Regions from separate parts of the Deferrisoma palaeochoriense genome, predicted to be linked through region 2. Evidence: riboswitches for the same ligand, from Rfam matches in the RefSeq annotation. Region 2 holds a riboswitch; the other holds the start of a gene.
The links. A riboswitch is a leader RNA that binds a small molecule or an ion and turns the genes downstream of it on or off. The one in region 2 is predicted to bind cobalamin.
Positions count from the first base shown of each region.

Region 1: it holds a riboswitch for cobalamin, as region 2 does, so the genes downstream of both, ACYQ8L_RS13890 (ABC transporter ATP-binding protein) here and ACYQ8L_RS02090 (hypothetical protein) in region 2, are expected to answer to the same signal.

Region 1 is NZ_BAAHXI010000054.1:4,919-15,829, forward strand. It holds gene ACYQ8L_RS13865 (ABC transporter substrate-binding protein) at 1-724, opposite strand, end outside; gene ACYQ8L_RS13870 (ABC transporter ATP-binding protein) at 721-1,521, opposite strand; gene ACYQ8L_RS13875 (FecCD family ABC transporter permease) at 1,518-2,558, opposite strand; gene cobI (precorrin-2 C(20)-methyltransferase) at 2,555-3,280, opposite strand; gene ACYQ8L_RS13885 (ABC transporter permease) at 3,475-4,209, opposite strand; gene ACYQ8L_RS13890 (ABC transporter ATP-binding protein) at 4,206-5,108, opposite strand; cobalamin riboswitch at 5,247-5,426, opposite strand; gene rlmN (dual-specificity RNA methyltransferase RlmN) at 5,557-6,600, shown strand; gene mtnP (S-methyl-5'-thioadenosine phosphorylase) at 6,730-7,599, shown strand; gene ACYQ8L_RS13905 (PfkB family carbohydrate kinase) at 7,602-8,522, shown strand; gene ACYQ8L_RS13910 (response regulator) at 8,800-9,150, opposite strand; gene ACYQ8L_RS13915 (tetratricopeptide repeat protein) at 9,155-9,970, shown strand; gene ACYQ8L_RS13920 (helix-turn-helix domain-containing protein) at 10,002-10,862, shown strand; gene ACYQ8L_RS13925 (purine-nucleoside phosphorylase) at 10,859-10,911, shown strand, end outside.
Region 2 is NZ_BAAHXI010000004.1:15,858-26,768, forward strand. It holds gene ACYQ8L_RS02045 (diguanylate cyclase) at 1-112, shown strand, start outside; gene hisS (histidine--tRNA ligase) at 127-1,407, shown strand; gene ACYQ8L_RS02055 (cytochrome c3 family protein) at 1,404-1,784, shown strand; gene aspS (aspartate--tRNA ligase) at 1,837-3,639, shown strand; gene ACYQ8L_RS02065 (RrF2 family transcriptional regulator) at 3,701-4,177, shown strand; gene gap (type I glyceraldehyde-3-phosphate dehydrogenase) at 4,274-5,281, shown strand; gene ACYQ8L_RS02075 (Fur family transcriptional regulator) at 5,327-5,788, opposite strand; gene katG (catalase/peroxidase HPI) at 5,885-8,092, opposite strand; gene rbr (rubrerythrin) at 8,155-8,730, opposite strand; cobalamin riboswitch at 9,261-9,442, shown strand; gene ACYQ8L_RS02090 (hypothetical protein) at 9,602-9,859, shown strand; gene ACYQ8L_RS02095 (sirohydrochlorin cobaltochelatase) at 9,901-10,818, shown strand.

The DNA.
Region 1 (10,911 bases), on a different contig from region 2:
GGGGGGAGGGGTTTCGGTTCATGGGCCCCTCCTGGATCACGTAGGCGTCGGGGTCGAGCTTGAGGAGGGCCTCCACGTCGAGGGTGAGGAGCTTCTTGGGGGCCTCGACGGCGTTTCGGCCGCCCGCCGCCTCCAGGAGGTCGTTTACGAGCCCGTCGGTGCCGGCCACGGTAAGCGGCTGGGCCCGCACCTCGTACACCACCCGCACGGGGGGGCGTCCTGCCACGGCGGCCCGTACCGACCCGATCTCCCCCCTGAGCCGTCCGGCCAGGGCCCGGGCCTCCCCGGGCCGGCCGGCCAGTTCCCCCAGCCGCTCCATCACCGAGAGGGCCTCGTCCAGCGACCGCGGGTCGAAGGCGGCCACGGTGAGCCCCCGGGCCCGCAGGTCGGCCACGGCCTGGGCCGCGGCCCGGCCGGCCCGGGCCACCACCAGGTCGGGCCGCAGGGCCAGCACGTGCTCCACGTTGGGCCGAAGCCCCGTGCCCACCGAGGGCACGGCCCGGAGGGCCTCCACGGTGTCGTCGTGGCGGGTGCGTCCCACGATCCGGTCGCCCGCCCCGATCTCCCAGAGGATCTCGGTGAACGCCCCGTAGAGCGACACGATCCGGGGCGCCTCGGGGGCGCAGACCCGGGTGCCGGTGTCGTCCTGTACGCAGGCGGCGCGTACGGCCGCCGGGGCGAGGGTCACGAGGAGGGCGAGAAGCCAGACCAGGGGGGATCTCAACGGGGGACTCCTTTCTTCGCCCGGGCCGCCCGGGGCAGGAACACGGCGTGGGGCCGGCCCGTGGCCGGGTGGACCGCCACCTCGGCCGGGGTCTCGTACACGGCCTCCAGCACGTCCTTGCGGAACACCTCGGCCGTCGGGCCCTCGGCCCATACCTTGCCGCCTTTCAGGAACACGAGCCGCTCGCAGTAGAGGGCCGCGAGGTTGAGGTCGTGCATCACGGCGCACACGGTGGCGCCCTCGGCGTTCACCCGGGCCAGGAGGTCGAAGGCGTCGATCCGGCGGTGCACGTCCATGGCGGCCGTGGCCTCGTCCAGAAGGAGGATCGGGGCCTCCTGGGCCAGGGCCCGGGCCAGCACGAGCCGCTGGCGTTCCCCGCCGGATACCTGGGTCACGAGCCGGTCGGCGAGCCCCCGGGTGTCGGTGTGGGCCATGGCCCGGTCCACCGCGGCGCGGTCGTCGGGCCCGGGCCGGCCGAACCGGCCGATCCGGGGGTGGCGGCCCATCAGCACCACCTCGAACCCGGTGAAGGGAAACGGGATCCAGGTGGTCTGGGGCACCGTGGCCACGGCCCGGGCTAGGTCCCGGGGTGCGGCCTCCCGGGGATCGAGCCCGGCCACCCGGACCTCGCCCCGCTCCGGCCGGAGCACCCCGGTGAGAACCCGCAGAAGGGTGGACTTGCCGCAGGCGTTGGGCCCCAGGATCCCGAGGAACGCGCCGTCGGCCACCTCGAGGTCCACGCCCCGGAGCACCGGGGCCCCGCCGTAGCCGGCCCAGAGGTCCCGGACCCGGATCACGGCGCCTCCGCCCGCCGGCTCCTGGGGTTCCACCGGAGGAGCCAGCAGAAGAAGGGCCCGCCCACGAGGGCGGTCACCACGCCCACGGGAAGCTCCTCGCCCCCGGGGAGCACCGTGCGGGCGAGGCCGTCGGCCAGCACAAGAAGCGACGCACCCACCAGGAACGAGCCCGCCACGAGCCGGCGGTGGCCCGGCCCCAGGGCCATCCGCAGGAGGTGGGGCACCACCAGGCCCACGAACCCGATCACCCCGCTCACGGCCACGCAGGCCCCGGTCATGACCGAGGCGGCCACCAGGAGCCAGCGCCGGGCCCGGGCCGCGTCCACCCCGAGCTGCCGGGCCGACTCGTCGCCCAGGGCCAGGAGGTCCAGGTCCCGGCCGAGGCACCAGGCCCAGACCACCCCGGCCAGCACGTAGGGGGCCGAGAAGGCCACGTGGGCCCAGCCCCGGCCGTTGAAGCTCCCCAGGATCCAGAACACGATCGAGGACACGCTGTCCTCGTTGAGGCTCTTGAGCAGGCTGATGCCGGCCGAGAGGGTGGTGCTCACCACGATGCCGGCGAGGATCAGGGTGTTCCCCGAGCCGAAGTCCCGGTCCGAGGCCAGAAGGTGCACGGCCCCCAGGGCCGCGAGGGCCCCGGCGAAGGCGCAGAGGGGCAGGAGCCCGAGGCCCCAGGCCGTGTAGCCCCCGAGCCCGGCGAGGATCGCGATGCTGGCGCCGAGGGCCGCCCCCGACGACACGCCCACGGTGTAGGGATCGGCCAGGGGATTCAGCAAGATGCCCTGGAACACCACCCCGGCCACGGCCAGCCCGCCGCCCACCAGGGCCGCTAGGCTCACCCGGGCGAGCCGTACGGTCAAAAGGATCGTGCGGTCCACCGGGTCGAGGGTGGGGGCCGCGAGGCCCGCGGCCTCGGCCAGGGCCCGCAGGAGGTCGGCCGCCCCCAGGCCCGAGGACCCGATGCTTCCGGCCCAGAGCACGACGAGGGGCAGGGCGAGGGCGGCCGCCCCGATCGCCACCTGGGGCCGGCGGGTCACGGGCTGCGGTCCCCCCGGGCGCGCACGAGAAAGAGGCTCATGTACCCGTTGGCCCGGGCCCGGGCCTCGGCCACCCCCCGGGCCACCACGGCGTCGGGCCGGGTGCAGTGGGAGGCGAACACCACCCGGTCCCCGAGGCCCCGGTGCTCCAGCAGGTCGCACACGCCGGCGGTGTTCCGGTAGGGCTTGAGCACGGCCACGCTGTCGGCCGCGGCCAGGGCCCGCTCCACGGCCTCGGTGCCCCGGGCCCCGCTCACCACGGCCAGGGTCTCGTCCCCCTCCACGAGCGGGGTGCGGGCCTCGGCCGCCGCGGCCGCGAACGAGGTGATCCCCGGCACCACCACCACCGGCACCCGGGGCTCCAGGGCCTGCACCTCCTCCAGGAGGTAGGTGAAGGTGGAGTAGGTCATGGGGTCGCCGAGGGTCAGGAACGCGGCCGAGGCCGGCCGCCGCAGGGTCTCCAGGACCCGGCGGGCGTGGTCGCGGTGGACCTCCCGGGACCGGACGTCCTCGAAGGTGTGGCGGAAGGGCAGGGGGACCACGGGACAGCCCGGCCGCAGGTGGGGCCGGGCGATCGAGAGCGCCGCGCTGCGGCCCGAGCGCTCGTGGCCCGCGGCGAACACCACGTCCACCTCCTGGAGGATCCGCACGGCCTTGAGAGTCAGGAGCTCCGGGTCGCCGGGGCCGACGCCGATGCCGTAAAACGTGCCGAGGGTGCTCATGGGGACTCCTCGTTGTTTAGGCTGGAAAGCGGGGAGGCTGGAACGCTAGAAAGCCGAAAAGCGTCTGGATCCCTCCCATGCGAGCCCACCCCGGGGCCTGAGTGCCCGCTCCGGACGGCTGCAAGGAAATACGCCAAAACCGTTCCCGGTTCCCGGCCTTCCAGCCTCCCAGCTTCCTAGCCTCCAAGCCTGATCTACGAACTGCTTCGCCGCACGGCCCACACGGCCGAGGCGAAGAACGCCGCGGCGAACCCGGCCAGGGCCGCGGCGTGGACCCAGGGCACGGGCTGGCCCAGGCTCGCCGCCCGGATCGTGAGGCTCGAGTGGGTGAGCGGAAGCCCGTAGGCCAGCGCCTCGGCCCACCCGGGCAGCCGGTCGAGCGGGAAGAACGTGCCGCACAAAAACGACATGGGCACGATGAAGAACGTGTTGATGTGCCCCTGGTCGGCGTGGCTTCGCACCACCATGGCCGCCGTCACGGCGGCCGAGGCGAACGCGAAGGTGTGGAGGCCGAACAGGGCCCCCACGGTCGGGCTCAGGGGCGGCCGGACCCCGAAGGGCCAGGCCAGAAGGTACACCACCACGGCGGCCGCGAGCCCCCGGACCATGCCGTAGATCACCTCGCCCAGGGCGATCTGCCAGGCCGGCACCGGGGCCATCTGGAACTCCTCGAAGATCCGCCAGTAGAACCGGGCGATGTTGATCTCGGTGGCCGTGCCGTAGCTCTGGGTCATGCTCGCCATGGTGGCGAGGCCCGGGATCATGAACGCCAGATACCCCACGCCGTCGAGTTCCACGTGACGGCCCAGCCCCCACCCGAACACCACCAGGAACAAAAACGGCGACACCGCGTAGGACGCCAGGTGCTTCTTCCACCGCCGGCGGTAGATCCGAAGCTCCCGGTAGAGCACCCCGGCCACCCCGTTCACGGCTCCACCCTCCGTCCCGTGCGCTGGAGGAAGAGATCCTCCAGGTTCGTGCGCCGAAGCCCGGCGCCCTCCGGGGCCTGCCTGAGGAACCCGAGGGCCGCCTCCCGGGTCGGAAAGAACCGGGTGCGGGTGCCGTCGTCCCCCACCACGTCCACGGCGTACTCGCCGAGTTCCGCGAGAAGCGCCCGGGGTTCCCCCTCCTCGATCAGCCGGCCCCGGTCCAGGATGCCCACCCGGTGGCACAGGAACTCGGCCTCCTCGATGTAGTGGGTGGTCAGGAGCACCGTGACCCCCCGGCGGTTCACGGCCCGGATGAGGTCCCAGAGCCGGCGCCGGGTGGCCGGATCGAGGCCCACGGTGGGCTCGTCCAGAAAGAGGATCCGGGGTTCGTGGAGGAGCGCCCGCACGATGGTGACCCGGCGCTTCATGCCTCCCGAGAGGGTGCGGCCGAGGCTCCGGGCCCGTTCGGCCAGGCCGGCGAAGGCCAGGAGTTCCGCGGCCCGGGCCCGGCGCTCGGCCCGGGGCATGCCGTGGAGGATGCCGTGGAGTTCGAGGCTCTCGGCCACCGTGAGGTCGGGGTCGAGGTTGAGCTGCTGGCTCACCACCCCGATCTGGGCCTTGGCGGCCACCGGGTCCCGCAGCACGTCGGCCCCGCCCACCCGGGCCGTGCCGGCGTCGGGCCGCAGAAGCCCCGTGAGGATCCGGATCGTGGTGGTCTTGCCGGCCCCGTTGGGCCCGAGGAAGCCGTAGATCTCCCCGGGCCGCAGCTCGAGGTCGAGCCCGTCGAGGGCCCGGACCTTGCCGAACCGCTTCACGAGCCCCCGGGCCTCGACGGCCGGGGCCGGCTCGGCCCCCCGCGGCTCTACGGCGACGCTCGCCTCCCGCATGCTCTTCCCCATGCCCGATCGATCCGGGCGATCTCCTTACAAAGGCCGGAGCCCCACGAAAAAAGCCCACTCCACCACGGAGCGGGCTTCCCGTTTTCGAAGCTCCTCAAGGATTCCCCGCCCTCCCGAATCCACCCGGGGAGGTTTGGCGCGCGGGGCGTCCGGCCGGCAGGTCTTCTGGCTCGCGATTCGTCCTCGGGGCCGCCTTCCCAGCCGATCGGCCAGTGGCTCCAGTGGCCCGTCGTCCTCGCTCACAGCGGCGGGTCCGCGGGGGACTTTCACCCCACTTCCCTTTTCAGCCCCTGGGGGCACCGGCGGACGTAAATTGAACCGTTCTTTTATCCCCCCGGGCCGGATGTGTCAAGCCGGGCGTTTGACGGGCCTTCGCGGCCCACGGTATAAAGCCGGGTCCGGCCCCGGGCCGGCAAATCCCCTTGGAACGGGGCGTTACGAAACGACCATGACCGCCGTCGACCTGTTCGATCACGACCTGGAGGGCCTCGAGCGATTCTTCGAGACGCTGGGGGAGAAGCGGTTCCGGGCCCGCCAGGTGATGCACTGGCTCTATAAGCGCGGCGTGACCCGGTTCGAGGACATGACCGACCTCTCGGCCCGCCTCCGGGCGCGCCTCGCCGAGGCCGCCTCGGCCCGGGTGCCCCGGGTGGTGCACGAGCAGGTGAGCCGGGACGGCACCGTAAAACTCCTCCTGGAACTCGCCGACGGCGAGCGGGTGGAAACCGTGCTCATGCCCGACGAGGGCCGGGTGACCCAGTGCGTGTCCACCCAGGCCGGCTGCGCCATGGGCTGCGCCTTTTGCCGCACGGGAACCCTGGGGCTCCGGCGCCACCTCACGGCCGGGGAGATCGTGGCCCAGGTGCTCGTGGGACAGGCCCGCATGGGGCCCGAGCGCCGGATCACCAACGTGGTGTTCATGGGCATGGGGGAGCCCCTGCACAACTTCGACAACGTGGTGCGGGCGTTCCGGATCCTGTCGAGCGACCACGGGCCCAACATCACCCGCCGCCGGCTCACGGTGTCGACCTCCGGGCTCGCCGACCGGATCCGGCGGTTGCCGCCCGAGATGCTGGGGAGCCTGGCCGTGAGCCTCAACGCCACCACCGACGAGGTGCGCGATCGGATCATGCCCGTGAACCGCCGGTTCCCCATCGCCGAGCTCCTGGCGGCCCTCCGGGAGAGCCCGCTCCCGCCCCGGGACCGGTACACCATCGAGTACGTGCTGCTGGGCGGGGTGAACGACACCCCGGCCGACGCCCGGCGGCTCGTGCGGCTCTTGTCGGACGTCCGGTGCAAGGTGAACCTGATCGCCTACAACCCCCATCCGGAGAGCCCGTTCCGTCGGCCCGACCCGGAGGCGGTGGCGGCGTTCCAGGAGGTTTTGCTCCGGAAGAACTTCACGGCCACCCTGCGAAAGAGCCGGGGCGAAGACATCCTGGCGGCCTGCGGCCAGCTCAAGGCGGATGAGGCAGGGCGGCTAGGCGGCTAGGCGGCTGGGCGGCGGCTTGGGTCCCTGCCGTCCCTTTCGTCCCTGGCCGCAACGACCTACGACTTGCGACCAACGACCTACGACCCGCGACCTACGACCAATACGACCAACGACCCTAGCGAGGAGTTCATGGACAAGGCGATCGGCATCATCGGAGGAAGCGGCCTGTACGAGATGGAGGGCCTGACCGACGTGCGGGAGGTCGAGGTGCCCACCCCGTTCGGCCCCCCGTCGGACGCGCTGATCGAGGGCCGGCTGGGCGGCCGGCGACTCGTGTTTCTGCCCCGCCACGGCCGGGGTCACCGGTTCCTGCCCTCCGAGGTCCCCTACCGGGCCAACGTCTGGGCCCTGAAGTCTCTGGGGGTCGAGTGGGTGATCTCCATCTCGGCCGTGGGGAGCCTGGAGGAGGGGGTGGCCCCGGGCCACATCTGCCTGCCCGACCAGTTCCTCGACCGCACCTGGGGCCGGGAGAACACCTTTTTCGGCGACGGCATCGTGGGCCACGTGGCCATGGCCGATCCCATCTGCGCCGCGCTCCAGGAGGCGGTGTGGGCCACCCGGGAGGCCGTGGGCGTGCCGTTCCACCGGGGCGGCACCTACGTGTGCATCCAGGGGCCCCAGTTCAGCACCCGGGCCGAGTCCCACTGGTACCGCGCGATCGGCGCCCGGGTGATCGGCATGACCAACGCCACCGAGGCGCGGCTCGCCCGGGAGGCCGAGCTCTGCTACACCACGGTGGCGCTCGTCACCGATTACGACTGCTGGCACGAAACCGAGGAAGAGGTGAGCGTGGAGGCCGTGCTCGAGGTGCTCCACAAAAACGTCGAAACGGCCCGGCGGATCGTGCGGGAGGCCGTGGCCCGGATCCCGGCCGAGCGCACCTGCCCCTGCGCCGAGGCGGCCCGGTACGCGGTGCTGACCGACCCGGCCAAGATCCCGCCCGAGACCCGGCGGCGGGTGGACCTTCTGTTCGGCCGGTACCTGGGCGGGGAGGGCTGAGGATGGGCGGCGATCTTTTGGTGGTGGGATCGGTGGCGATCGACGCCGTGGAGACCCCCTTCGGCCGGGAGGACGAGGCCCTGGGGGGCTCGGCCCTCTACTTCACCGCGGCCGCAAGCCTGTTTGCGCCGGTGCGGCTGGTGGCCGTGATCGGCGAGGACTTCCCGACGGAGCGCATCGGGTTCCTGGCCGAACGGGGCGCCGACCTCTCCGGGCTTGTGCGGGCGCCGGGGAAAACCTTCCGGTGGAAGGGCCGGTACGGGTTTGACCTCAACGAGGCCCACACCCTGGAGACCCATCTCAACGTGTTCGAGGGGTTCGAGCCGGAGCTTGGGCCGGCCCACCGGGCCTGCCCCTACGTGTTCCTCGCGAACATCGACCCCGATCTCCAGAAGCGGGTCCGCGACCAGGTGGAGGAGCCCCGGTTCGTGGCCCTCGACACCATGAACTTCTGGATCGAGGGGAAGCCCGGAAGCCTGCGGGAGGCGATCGAGCGGGTGGACATGGTGGTCCTGAACGAGGCCGAGGCCCGGATGCTGGCCGGGGAGCCCAACCTCGTGAAGGCCGCCCAGAAGATCCTCTCGTGGGGCCCGAGCGGGGTGGTGGTGAAGCGGGGCGAATACGGGGCCATGTACTTCGCCGACGGCCACGTGTTCGCCGCCCCGGCGTTTCCGCTGGAGGAGGTGTTCGACCCCACGGGCGCCGGCGACACCTTCGCCGGAGGCATGATGGGGTATCTCGCGAGCACCGGGAACCTGGAGCCCGAGAACATCCGCCGGGCCATCGTGTTCGGTTCGGCCCTGGCGAGCTTCAACGTGGAGGATTTCAGCTTCCGGCGGCTCGAGCGGCTCACCTACGACGAGGTGGCGGCCCGGTTCCGGCAGTTCCGGACCCTCACCGAGTTCGAGGCGGAGGTGGACTGATCCCTTCGGAACGATCGCCGGATGCGGGTGGGGAACTGGCTCCGGCCGGGCGCGAGTGCAGCACCCGATTCCCCGCGCCTTCGCATGCCGTCGCAGTTCGGTAGGCCGGGGCACCGGCAGCGGAAGTTCCGGAGCTTCGAAAGGGACCCAAGCCTGGTGAGGGCGCGGCGACGTGGGGGGCCGCGCCCGGCTCTCCACCAGCCCCCCACCCGCGGGTTCCCATGGCGAGGCGGGGGCTCCGGCAACGCTTCCGTTGGTGTTGGTACGCCAGGCCGTGCTAGGCGCAGTACCGGCTCACCTGGCGGTGGAGTTCGGTCAGGTCGGCCGATTTGGCCACGCAGGCGTTGGCCCCCTGCTCCAGCGCCTGGTGGGCCGGCTCGCAGTAGGCCGAGAACACCACCACCGGAACGTCGGGGGCGCGCCGGCGGATCGCCCCGAGCACCGTGAGGCCGTCCATGCCGGGCATCTTGAGGTCGAGGATCACGAGATCCGGGTGGATCTCGTCGAGGAGTTCGAGCGCCCGGGCCCCGTCGGGCGCCACGACCACCTCGTGGCCCGCGAGGCTCAGCTCCTCCTGCAACAGAAACCGGATGTTTTCGTCGTCGTCGACGAAAAGGATGCGGCCCAACGCCATGACTCCTTCCTGCCCCCTCCCAGCATCCCGGCCGGGATTCAAACCGGCGCTAAGGTACCGGCCGAGCGCCAGGTGTCAAGGGGTTTTCTTCGCCGCCCTCCTCATCTTTTTGGCCGCGTGCGCCGGGAACAAGGAGGCCGTGCGAAACGAGGCCAAGGCCGCCTACCAGCTCGGGGTCGCGTTCCTGGCCGAGGGGCGGCCCGCGCCGGCCCTGCGGGAGTTCACCAAGGCGGCCCAACTCACCCCCGAGGACCCCGAGGTCCACAACGCCCTGGGCCTGGCCTACTGGGCCCGCCGGGAGGTGGGCGAGGCCGAGCGGGCGTTCCGGAAGGCCGTGGAGCTCAAGCCCGACTACTCCGAGGCCTGGAACAACCTGGGTGCCCTGTACCTCGACACCGGCCGGTACCCCGAGGCAGTGAGCGCCCTGGAGGAGGCCCTGAAGAACGTGTTCTACGGCACCCAGGAGCGGGCCCTCACGAACCTGGGCTGGGCGCTGTACAAGCAGGGCCGGGCGGAGGAGGCGGAGCGGCGGCTCCGGGAGGCCCTGGAGGTGGCGCCCGGGTTCCCCCTGGCCCACAAGAATCTGGGCATCGTGCTCTACGAGCGAGGGGAGCTGGAGGAGGCCCGGCGGCACCTGGACGAGGCGGCGCGGCTTCTGCCCCGGGACGGCGAGGTGTTCCTGTACCGGGGGCTCGTGCGGCTCAAGGCCGGCGACCGGGAGGGGGCCTGGGCCGATTTCGAGGAGGCCTGGAAGCTCGCGCCCGGGACCGAGGTGGGCAAATCGGCGAAGACCTACTTGGACCTGACCCAGTAGGGGCAACCCCCGGCGACCAGGAGTTGCGGCCATGACCACCGGCGAACAGGAACGGCCCCCCGAGCCCCAAGGCTTCGGCGAAAGGCTGCGGGCCGCCCGGGAGGCGGCCGGCCGCTCGCTCGACGACCTCGCCCGGACCACCCGGATCCGGAAGGCCTACCTGGATGCCCTGGAGAAGGAGGACTGGGGCCGGATCCCGAAGGGGGTGATCGGCCGGGGGTTCGTGCGGGTGGTGGCCAAGGAGCTCGGCGCCGACGAGGGGGAGTTCACCGCCCTTTACCGCCGGGCGCGGCCCGACGAGGCCGGGGAGGCGGCCGGGGGGCTTCCCGAGCCCGACTGGGACGTGTCGCTCCGGGGCCGGCGGCGCAAAGGCCTGCCGCCCCTCGCCTGGGCCGCGGTTTTGCTGATCGTGCTCCTGGCGGGGGCGGGGTGGTGGCTGTGGGGCCGGGGGGCACCGGAGCCCGTGGCCTCGCACGTCCCGGCCCGGGGGGAGCCCGCTCCCGCCCCGCCGGCGCCGGCCGAGCCCCCGCCGATTCGGGAAAGCGATTCGGCCCCCGAAGGGGTTGCCGAGACCGCCCCCGCGCCGCAGGCGCAGCCCCCGCCCCCGGAACCGGTGGCCGAGCCCGCCCGGCCGGAACGCCTGCGGCTCGAGATCACGGCCACCGAGAAGGCCTGGGTCCGGGTGGTGGCGGACGGCGGAAAGCCCGTGGACCGGGTGTTCCGGCCCGGGGAGACCCGGACTTACGAGGCCTCCGAGGGGTTCCTGGTGAAACTCGGGAACGCCGGCGGGGTGCGGTTTTCGTGGAACGGCGAGGCGCTCAAGGTGCCGGGCCGGCCCGGCGAGGTAAAGGAGTTCCGGTTCCCCCGCGACCTGGAGGGGTTGCGGCCGTGACCGGTCCCTGGCGCGACCCCCTGGCCGCGGCGGCGGCCCGGGTGCTGGG
Region 2 (10,911 bases):
CTACCCCGACGACGCCGGCTCCCGGGAGGAACTCGTGGACAAGGCCGATCGGGCCATGTACCGAAACAAGGAGGCCTCGCGCGACGCCGTGTACGAGGCCCGTCTCCTCTGACGGACATTCCCCACATGGAGATCAAGAAGCTCAAGGGATTCCGGGATGTGCTCCCGGACGAGGCCCCCCTGTGGCAGCACATGGAGGCCGTGGCCCGGCGGGTGCTCGAGGCGTTCGGGTACCGGGAGGTGCGGCTCCCCCTCCTCGAGGACACGGCGCTCTTTCGCCGGTCGATCGGCGAGGCGACCGATATCGTCGAGAAGGAGATGTACACCTTCGTCGACACCGGCGGAAACTCGGTGACGCTGCGGCCCGAGGGCACCGCCTCGGCCGTGCGGGCGTACCTGGAAAACGGGCTGCACCGCTCGGCCCCCCGGGCCCGGTGGTACTACATGGGCCCCATGTTCCGGCGGGAACGACCCCAGAAGGGGCGGCTCCGGCAGTTCCACCAGATCGGGGTCGAATGCTTCGGCTGGGCCGAGCCCGAGGCCGACGCCGAGGTGCTGGCCGTGCTCTGGGACCTGTTTGGCGCCTTCGGCCTGACCGAGCGGCTCCGGCTGGAGGTGAACACCCTGGGGTGCCCGATCGACCGCCGGGCGTACGTGGAGAGGCTGCGGGAGCACCTCCGGGGCCTTCGGGACGAGCTCTGCCCCGACTGCCAGCGCCGGGTCGACACGAATCCCCTTCGGGTTTTGGACTGCAAGCGGGAGCGGTGCCGCGAACGCACCGCCGAGGCCCCGCTCATCCCCGACGCCGTGTGCCCCGACTGCGCGGCCCATTTCGGGCGGGTCCGGGAGATCCTGGAACGGGGCGGAATCCCCTTTGCCGTGAACCCCCGCATGGTCCGGGGCCTCGACTACTACAACCGCACGACTTTTGAGCTCCTGGCCGAAGGCCTGGGCGCCCAGAACGCCGTGGCGGCCGGCGGCCGGTACGACGGGCTGTCGGAAGCCCTGGGCGGCCCGCCGGTGCCGGCCTTGGGGTTTGCCGCCGGGATGGAGCGGCTCGCCCTTCTCCTTGACCCGAGCAGGGTGCCGGTCACCCGGCCGGTGGGGTACTGGGTGGTGCGGGGGCCGGAGGCGGCCGACCGGGCCCTGGCGCTTCGGCGGAGCCTGGCCGCCCGGGGCCTGGGTACCGAGATCGATCTCGCCCCCCGGAGCTTCAAGGCCCAGATGCGGGCGGCCGACCGGAGCGGGGCCCGGGTGGCCCTGATCCTGGCCGAGGACGAGCTCGCGGCCGGCACGGTGACCGTGAAGGATCTGGCCACGGGCGAGCAGGAACCGGTGGAGGCGGCCGCCCTGGAGGCGTACCTCGCCGATCGCGCGACGACGACTCCCCAAGGAGAGGAGCCATGACCCGCATCCCGAAGGACGCCCTGATCGCTTTGGCCGCCGTGGCCCTGGGCCTCGGCGCGGCCGGGATCACCGCGGCCGGCACCTGCATCGACGGCGGGTGCCACGCCGAGATCATGAAGCCCCAGTTCCTCCACGGCCCCGTGGCGGCCGAACAGGCCGGGGTCGACGGCTGCGTGTCGTGCCACGTGCCGGTGGGCCAGCCGTGCACGGCGTCCAAGGCCGGGAAGTATAAGTTCAAGACGAAGCCGGCGCGGCTGTGCCTCTTGTGCCACGAGCGGGGCACGGGCACCCAGCACACCCGGGCCGGGGGGAAATGCCTCTCCTGCCACGACCCCCACGGCAGCGAGGAAAGCTACAAGCTGATGCGGGCGGGGTAGCCGGGGGCTTTTCTCCCTGATTTCCAACGAATCCCGAACGGAGCGGACGAGCGTGATCGAACCGATGGGAACCTGGCGCCGCACCCACCCGTGCGGCGAGATCCGGCCGGAGCACGTCGGCCAGACCGTGACCCTGATGGGTTGGGTGCATCGCCGCCGGGACCACGGCGGCCTGATTTTTGTGGACCTGCGGGACCGCTCGGGGCTCGTGCAGGCGGTGTTCTACCCCGACGTGTCCCCCGGGGCCCACGAGCAGGCGCACCGCCTGCGCAGCGAGTACGTGATCGCGGTGCGGGGCGAGGTGGCGCCCCGGCCCGAGGGCACCGAGAATCCGGATCTCCCCACGGGGCAGGTGGAGGTGAAGGTTCAGGAACTCAAGATCCTGAACCGGTCCCAGACCCCGGTGTTCCCGGTGGACGAGGAGGCCGAGGTGGGGGAGGACCTGCGGCTCAAGTACCGCTACTTCGATCTCCGGCGGCCGGCCCTCCAGAAGAACCTGGCCCTGCGGCACCGGGCCGCCGCCAGCGTGCGGCGGTTCCTGGACGAGCACGGGTTCTGGGAGGTGGAAACCCCGGTCCTGACCCGGTCGACCCCGGAGGGGGCCCGGGACTTCCTGGTGCCGAGCCGGCTCGCCCCGGGCAAGTTCTACGCCCTGCCCCAGAGCCCCCAGCTCTTCAAGCAGATGCTCATGGTGGCCGGGGTGGAGCGCTACTTCCAGATCGTCAAATGCTTTCGCGACGAGGATCTCCGGGCCGACCGCCAGCCCGAGTTCACCCAGATCGACCTCGAGATGAGCTTCGTGGGGGCCGAGGATGTGCTGGATCTGATGGAGGCGATGGTCTGCCGGCTGTGGAAGGACACCCTCGGCGTGGACCTGCCGCGGCCGTTCCCCCGCATGCCCTACGCCGAGGCCCTGGCGCGGTACGGCACCGACGCCCCTGACCTGCGGTACGGCCTGGAGCTCGCCGACGTGAGCGCCTCGGTGGCGGGGTGCGAGTTCAAGGTGTTTGCCCAGGCCGTGGCCAAGGGCGGTGTGGTCAAGGTGCTGAACGCCAAGGGCGCCGGCGAGGCGCTTTCCCGCAAGGAGATCGACGACCTGGCCGGGTTCGTGGCCCCGTTCGGGGCCAAGGGACTCGCCTGGATCCGCGTGCAACCCGACGGCACCTGGCAGTCGCCCATCGCGAAGTTCCTGGGCGACAACGCCCGCGAAGGCATCCGGGCGGCGGCGGAGCCGGAGCCCGGCGACATCTTGTTCTTCGTGGCCGACACCGAGAAGGTCGCGAACCTCGCGCTCTCGAAGCTCCGGGTGCATCTGGCCGAGCGCTTGGGGCTCATCCCCGAGGGGCGGTGGGCGTTTTGCTGGGTCACGGACTTCCCGCTCCTCGAATGGGACCCCGACGAGAAGCGCTACGTGGCGCTCCATCACCCGTTCACGAGCCCGGTGCCCGAGGACGTGGAGAAGCTCGGCGACCGGCCCCTGGAGGTCCGGGCCCAGGCCTACGACCTGGTGCTCAACGGCGTCGAGATCGGGGGGGGCTCGATCCGGATCCACGACGCGGAGACCCAGGAGAAGGTGTTCGACGCCCTGGGCATCGGCCCCGAGGAGGCCCGGGAGAAGTTCGGGTTTCTCCTGGACGCCCTCTCGTTCGGGGCGCCGCCCCATGGCGGCATCGCGTTCGGGTTCGACCGGATCCTGATGTTCCTGTGCGGCACCCCGAGCATCCGGGACGTGATCGCGTTCCCCAAAACCCAGCGGGGCACCTGCCTGCTGACCGAGGCGCCGGCCGAGGTGGACCCGGCCCAGCTGCGGGAGCTGCACATCCGGGTGCGCCGGCCCGAAACCCCGGCCCCTTGACCCCTTTCGGGCGGGCTGCTATTTTCGCGCGCGTCAATCGGGAACCCGAGAGGGAGACGCCATGAAACTTACGACCAAGAGCAGGTACGGGGTGCGGGCGATCTTCGACATCGCCTACCACGCCGGAGGGCTTCCGGCCCAGATCAAGGACATCTCGGAACGCCAGCAGATCAGCCCCCGGTACCTGGAGCAGATCTTCCAGAAGCTCAAGAAGGCCGGGATCCTGGGCAGTAAACGGGGGCCCCGGGGCGGGTACTTTCTGCTCAAGAAGCCCAGCGAGATCACCCTCTACGACATCGTCACCTGCACCGAGGGGCCGATCGAACTCGTGTTCTGCGTGAGCGACATCGACGAGGCCGACTGCGACGCCCCCACCTGCGACCGCAAGGACGTGTGCGTGGCGAGCCCCATGTGGAAGGAGATCGGGGACAAGATCGCCGACATCTTTCGCAACACCACGATCCAGGACCTTTGCCAGCGGGCCGAGGAGTTGGGGATCGAACGCCAGCTCGACGCTCGGTTCATGTACTACATCTGAGGCGCCGGCGCCCCCCGGCTGGGGCGCGCCCCGCCGCCCTCGTCCGCCCGCCCCGGTCCCTGCCGGGGCGGTGGCGTTTCGGTGGGAGGAGTTCGGATGCCCGTTCGCATCGCCATCCACGGGTTTGGCCGGATCGGCCGGAGCGCCTTCCGGGTGGCCTGGGGCCGGCCCGGGGTCGAGGTCGCGGCCGTGTCCGACCGGGCCGACCCGGCCGCGCTCGCGCATCTGCTCCGGTACGACTCGGTCCACGGCCGGTTCGGGGGCGAGGTGGCGGCGGAACCCGGGGTGCTCCGGGTGGACGGCCGGCAGGTGCCCTTCGTGCGGGCGGAGGACCCCGGGGCGTGCCCCTGGGCCGAGCTCGGGATCGATGTGGTCCTGGAGTGCACCGGCCAGAACACCCGGAGGGCCGCCGCCGAACGGCACCTGGGGGCCGGTGCCCGGTGGGTCGTGGTGTCGGCCCCGGCCGAGGGCGCAGACCTCACGGTGGTGCTGGGGGTGAACGACCACCTCCTGGATCCGGGCCAACACCGGGTGGTGAGCAACGCCTCGTGCACCACGAACTGCCTGGCGCCGATCCTGAAGGTGCTCCACGGGGCCTTCGGGGTGCGCCGGGGCCTCGTGACCACGGTGCACAGCTACACCAACGACCAGCGGCTCCTGGACACCCCCCATCCGGATCTGCGGCGGGCGCGCACCGCCGGGGTCTCGATCGTGCCCACGACCACCGGCGCGGCCCGGGCGGTGGGCCTTGTGCTCCCCGAGCTCGCCGACCGGCTCGACGGGGTGTCGGTGCGGGTGCCGACCCCCGACGTGTCCCTGGCCGACGTCACGGTGGCCCTGAAGCGGCCGGCCTCGGCCGGGGAGGTGAACGCCGCGCTCCGGGAGGCGGCCCAAGGGGCGCTCCGGGGCATCCTGTCCTACACCGAGGAGCCCCTGGTCTCGGCAGACTACGTCGGAAGCCCCTTCTCGGCCGTGGTGGACGGCCCCCAGACCCGGGTCGTGGGGGGCGATTTCGTGAAGCTCCAGGCCTGGTACGACAACGAGTGGGGCTACGCCAACCGGCTCGTGGACCTGGCCGAGCGCTTCGCCTTTCGGGTGGGGTAGGGGGACCTCGGCGGGATCCCCTGCGCTGCCGCCCTGGGGGGCGGGTCATCCCTTTTCCTGCCCCGCCGCCGCGCACGCTTTGCACAGCCCCCAGATCTCGACCCGGCGTCCTTCGACCACCCCCCAGGTCGATGCCGGAATCGGGGGCTCCAGTTCATCCGCCTCCGGCCATCGGAAGTCCAGGATGGTTTGGCATCGGCGACACACGAGGTGGTGGTGCGGGGTGGGATCCGGGTCGTAGCGCACCCCAGACCCTGTTGGATCGACCCGGGTGATGAGCCCGAGTTTCTCGAACAGGGACAGGGCGCGATAGACGGTGTCGAGAGACACCGTCGGTAGTTTCGTTCGGGCGCGCCGAAATACGGCCTCCACCGTCGGGTGGCTCGGGTCTGATACCACGGCGCGGTAGAGCTCGATGCGCTGATGGGTCAGACGGAGCCCGTGGCGCTGAAAGGCTTCCCGCAAGCGCTCCAGTTCGGGATCGACAGACGATGTGCGGGCGGTCATTGGAGGGCCTCCGTGCAAGGGGTACCCGAGGTGGCCTGGGCGTGCGCGGAAAAAGCGGGGAGCCCGGGCGGGGGAACGCCCGGGCTCCCCGCGGCCCTAGGGGTTGGCGGGCGCAGCCCGGGCGTCCTTGGGGAGGTCGAACCGGTCGAGGTGCATGACTTTGTACCACGCGGCCACGAAGTCGCGCACAAACTCCTCCAATCCGTCAGCGCTCGCGTACGCCTCTGCCACCGCCCGCAGTTCCTCGTGGTGGCCGAACACGAGATCCACCCGGGTGGCCGTCCATCTCCTCGCACCCGTGGCCCTGTCGTACCCGTGGAACAGGTACCGGTGCTCGTCGGCCGCCTTCCACTCGGTTCCCATGTCCAGCAGGTTCACGAAAAACTCGTTCGTGAGCGTGCCCGGGGTCTCGGTGAGCACCCCGTGCTTCCCGTAGCCGTACACGGCCCCGAGGGCCCGCAGCCCGCCCACAAGAGCGGTCATCTCGGGCACGGTGAGCGTGAGGAGTTGGGCCTTGTCCACCAGGCGATACTCGGGGGTGCTCAGCACGTCGGCCTCGTCGAAGGGTTCCCCGTCCTTCCAGTAGTTGCGGAAGCCGTCGGCCACGGGCTCCAGGGCGGAGTAGAAGGCGACGTCGGTCTGTTCCTGGGTCGCATCCACCCGCCCCGGCACGAAGGGCACGGAAATGTCCAGGCCGGCCTTCCTTGCCGCCGCCTCCAAGGCGGCGCAGCCCCCGAGCACGACCATGTCCGCCAGGGAAACCCTCTTGCCGCCGGTCTGCCGCTCGTTGAACCGCCTCTGGATCTCCTCGTAGACGGCGAGCACCTCGGCCAGGTCTTCCGGATGGTTGACCGGCCAGTCCTTCTGGGGGGCGAGCCGGATTCGGGCGCCGTTGGCCCCGCCGCGCCGGTCCGAGTCCCGGTAGGTGGAGGCCGAGGACCAGGCGGTGTAGACGAGCCGGGGAACGCTCAGGCCCGAGGCCAGGATCTCCTCCTTGAGCGCCCGGATGTCGGCCTCGTCGATCAGTTCGTACTCCCGGTCGGGGAGGGGATCCTGCCAGACGAACACCTCGGCCGGGACCTCCGGCCCCAGGTAGCAGGAACGGGGGCCCAGATCCCGGTGGATGAGCTTGAACCACGCCCGGGCGAAGGCCTGCTCGAACTCCCCGGGGTTTTCGAGGAACCGCCGGGCGATCTTCGCGTAGTCCGGGTCGAACCGCAGGGCCAGGTCGGCCGTGAGCATCATGGGCGGGTGTTTTTTGTTCGGGTCGTGGGCGTCGGGGATGATGGGCTTGGCGCCCTTGGCCACCCACTGCTTCTTCCCAGCTGGGCTTTCGGTCAACTCCCACTCGTTGTGAAAGAGCAAGTGGAGATACTGGATCCCGAACCGGGTGGGCGTCGGCGACCACGCGAGTTCGAACCCCGAGGTGAACGCGTCGGGCCCCTTCCCGGTCTTGTAGCCGAACCTCCACCCCAGGCCCTGCTCCTCTGGGGGGGACGAAGCGGGATCCGGGCCGAGGTGGGTGTCGGGGGCCGCGCCGTGACACTTGCCGAAGGCGTGGCCGCCAGCGATCAGCGCCACCGTTTCCTCGTCGTTCATCCCCATCCGGGCGAACGCAACCCGGATCTGTTTGGCCGATCCCACAGGATCGGGGTTTCCCTCTGGGCCTTCGGGGTTCACGTAGATCAGGCCCATCTCCGTGGCTGCGAAGGGCTTTTCCAGTCCGCCCCCCTTGAACCTCTTGTCCCCCGTGAGCATCTCCTCTTCCGGACCCCAGTCCGCCCCCTCGTCCGGCTCCCAAACGTCCTCCCTTCCCAGGGCGAACCCGATCACCTTCACGCCCATGGACTCTAGGGCCACGTTGCCTGCGAGCACGATCAGATCCGCCCACGACAGTTTGCGTCCGTACTTCTGCTTCACCGGCCAAAGCAGACGGATTGCCTTGTCGAGGCCGATGTTGTCGGGCCAGTCGATCCGGGGGGCGAAGCGGATCTCCCCGGTACGGGCGCCGCCGCGCCCGTCGTGAATCCGGTAGGACCCCGCGCTGTGCCAGGCGAGCCGGATGAACAGGGGGCCGTAATGCCCGAAATCGGCCGGCCACCACTCCTGGGGTGTGGTCATGAGAGTCCGGAGGTCCTCCTTGACAGCGGAGAGGTCCAGCCCGGCGCACTCCCTCGCGTAGTCGTAGGCCGGCCCGTAGGGGTTGGCGTTGGGGCAGTGCTGGCGGAGGATCTTGAGGTTCAGCCGGTTTGGCCACCAATCGGTGATCCACCGCTTCCTCGGTTTCTTCTCGTTCGGTGCCATGACGGATTCCTCCCTTTCACGGGTTCGCTGCCGTGGGCTGCTGCGCGGTGCGGCTTCGCCCGCTACCAGGCCGCCACGAAGAGTTCGAAGTGGTCCCGGGGGTGGGCGCACGAGGGGCACTCCTCCGGGGCTTCGGGTCCCTCGTGGAGATACCCGCAGTTGCGGCACTTCCAGACGACGGGTTCCTCCCGCCGGAACACGCGTCCCGCCTCCACGTTGGCCGCCAGGGCCCGGTACCGGGCCTCGTGGTGCTTCTCGGCCACGGCGATGGCCAGGAACACCTCCGCGATCTCGTCGAACCCCTCCTCCCGGGCCACCCGGGCAAACTCCGGGTACATCTGGGTGTGCTCGTAGTTCTCTCCGGCCGCCGCCGCGAGCAGGTTCTCCAGGGTGGACCCGATCACACCGGCCGGAAAGGACGCCTGCACCTCCGCCTCGCCCCCTTCCAGGAACTTGAAGAGCCGCTTCGCGTGCTCCTTCTCCTGGTCGGCCGTTTCCTGGAAGATCGCCGAGATCTGGACGAACCCTTCCTTTCGGGCCTTGCTCGCGAAGTAGGTGTACCGGTTTCGGGCCTGGGATTCCCCGCAGAAAGCGGTCAGGAGATTCTTCTCGGTCTGCGTTCCCTTGATCGATGCCATGACGGGTCTCCTTTCGGCCGCGTGCGCGGACCGGGTGAGGATTGGTGATGGTGGCAGGGTGCCACGGAGAAGGGAAATTGTCAAGAAAAATTCCTAACAAGGAAATAATCGCATCGACTGGGGTGTTGTCAGATCGCCGGTGATGCTACGGAAACCAGCGGCTGGGGGGCTGGTGGAGAGCCAGGTGTGGCTCCCCACGTTGCCGCGCCCCACCAGGATTGGGTTGCTTTGGAAGATCCGGAACTTCCGCTGCCGGCGCGCCGACCTGCCGAGCCGACAACGGCATGCGAAGGCGCGGCGATCGGGTGCCGCACTCGCACCTGGCCGGAACCAGTTCCCCACCCGCCGCCGGCAAGACTCTTGAAAGTAGAAAGTATTAGGACGTTGCCATGGATCTTCGGACCCCTGGCACGTCGGCAGCATGGACGACGGGGGTGGTTTGTCAAGGCGCACCGCCCCGGCGGAGGACTCCACGGGACAGAAATGGCGGTTGACAGGCAGGCGGCCGCCGTCGTATCGTCCGGGACACAATCAGCATGACGCCCGCCGGTGCCCCCCTGGGGCTGAAAAGGGAAGAGGGGTGCGATTCCCCCGCGGACCCGCCGCTGTGAGCGCTGACGAAGGGCCTTGATGCCACTGGCCGAAACGGCTGGGAAGGCGGCCCGGAGGACGACGCGCGAGCCAGAAGACCTGCCGGCAGACGGGCGACCCACGCGAACCTCCCCGGGCCTTTGGGAGGGTGGGACCGCAACCCGGCGCTTCGAAAACGGGAAGCCCGCACGCCATGGCGCGTGCGGGCTTTTTTCGTGGTGCCGGAACCGCCGTCTCGTCCCTCCCCGCTCCGGGGCCAACTCCCACAAGGAGGGACTCGATGAACACCGGAACCGTGCTCTACCTGGCCGACGTCTCCCGCATCGCCGCCGCCGACCCCGCCGAACTGCCCGGGGATCTGGGGCTGGACCCGGAGTGGACCGAGATCGCCGCCTCGGCCCCGGGGTGGCCCACGGTGCCAGACGCCCTGCTGCGCCTCGTGGAACGGGGGGCCGGGCAGGTAACGCTGCGCGTGGCGAGGCCGGGGCCCGGGGGAGGCGTGGAGCTCGGTTGTTTGTGCGAGAGGATTTTTGGTTGAGGCAACCCCTTTTCTCCAACAACGCCCGAAAGGAGGCCCCCATGTTCCGTCGCAGCCGTATCGCCCTCATCCTGTTCTTGGCGTTCGTGTGGGCCCTGCCCGAGTCGGCCCGGGCGGCCCAGATGATGACCCGCACCCTCAAGGACAAACCGGCCATCGTGATCGCGGCCTTCGGCACCAGCACCAAGGCCCAGGTCACCTACGACGCGTTTGAGCGGCAGCTTCGGGAGGCGCTCCCGGGATACGAGGTGCGCTGGGCCTTCACGTCGGAGGTGATCCGGGAACGGGTGAACGCCCGGTGGGCGAAGGAGGGCAGGCCCGAGCGCCTCAAAAGCCTCCAGCAGGCCCTGGCCGACCTGGAGGCCGCCGGGTACACCAAGGCCGTGGTGCAGCCCCTCCACGTCTTTCCCGGCGAGGAGTACGAGGAGGTCTTGCGGATCGTCGAGCGGTTCCCGGACCTGCACATCGAGACCGGCGAAGCCCTTCTCCAGCGCTGGGAGACGGTCCACGAGGTGCTCGAGATCCTTTCGGCCTCGTTCCTGCCGCCGGACGAGGGCTGCAACGTCTTGGCGGCCCACGGAAGCCCCCAGACCCACGTGGGGGCGAACATCGCCTACCTGGGCCTCGACCGGCTCCTGCGCCGCCGGTTCCCCAACGCCTTCGTCGGCACCGTGGAGGGCATCCTGGGCCCCGAGAACGGCCTCGAGCCGGCCAAGGCCTACCGGGTGAAACGGGCCCGGTTCGTGCCCCTCATGTACGTGGCCGGCGACCACGTCATGAACGACATCATGGGCGACGAGTTCGATTCCTGGAAAGAGCAGATGAAGGCGGCCGGGTTCACCGCCGACTGCCCCACCGTGGAACTCGGGGGGGAGCGCTACTACAAGGGGCTCGGGTTCTATCCCGAGATCAACGCGATCTTCATCCGGGAGATCGAGCGGGTCTTGCGCCGCCTGTGACCCAACCCGATCCAACGCTCCTTTCGTCCGGGGGAGGGCACCCCTCCCCCGTCCCTTTTTTCGGAACGGCGGCCCGGACAACGGGGCCGGAAC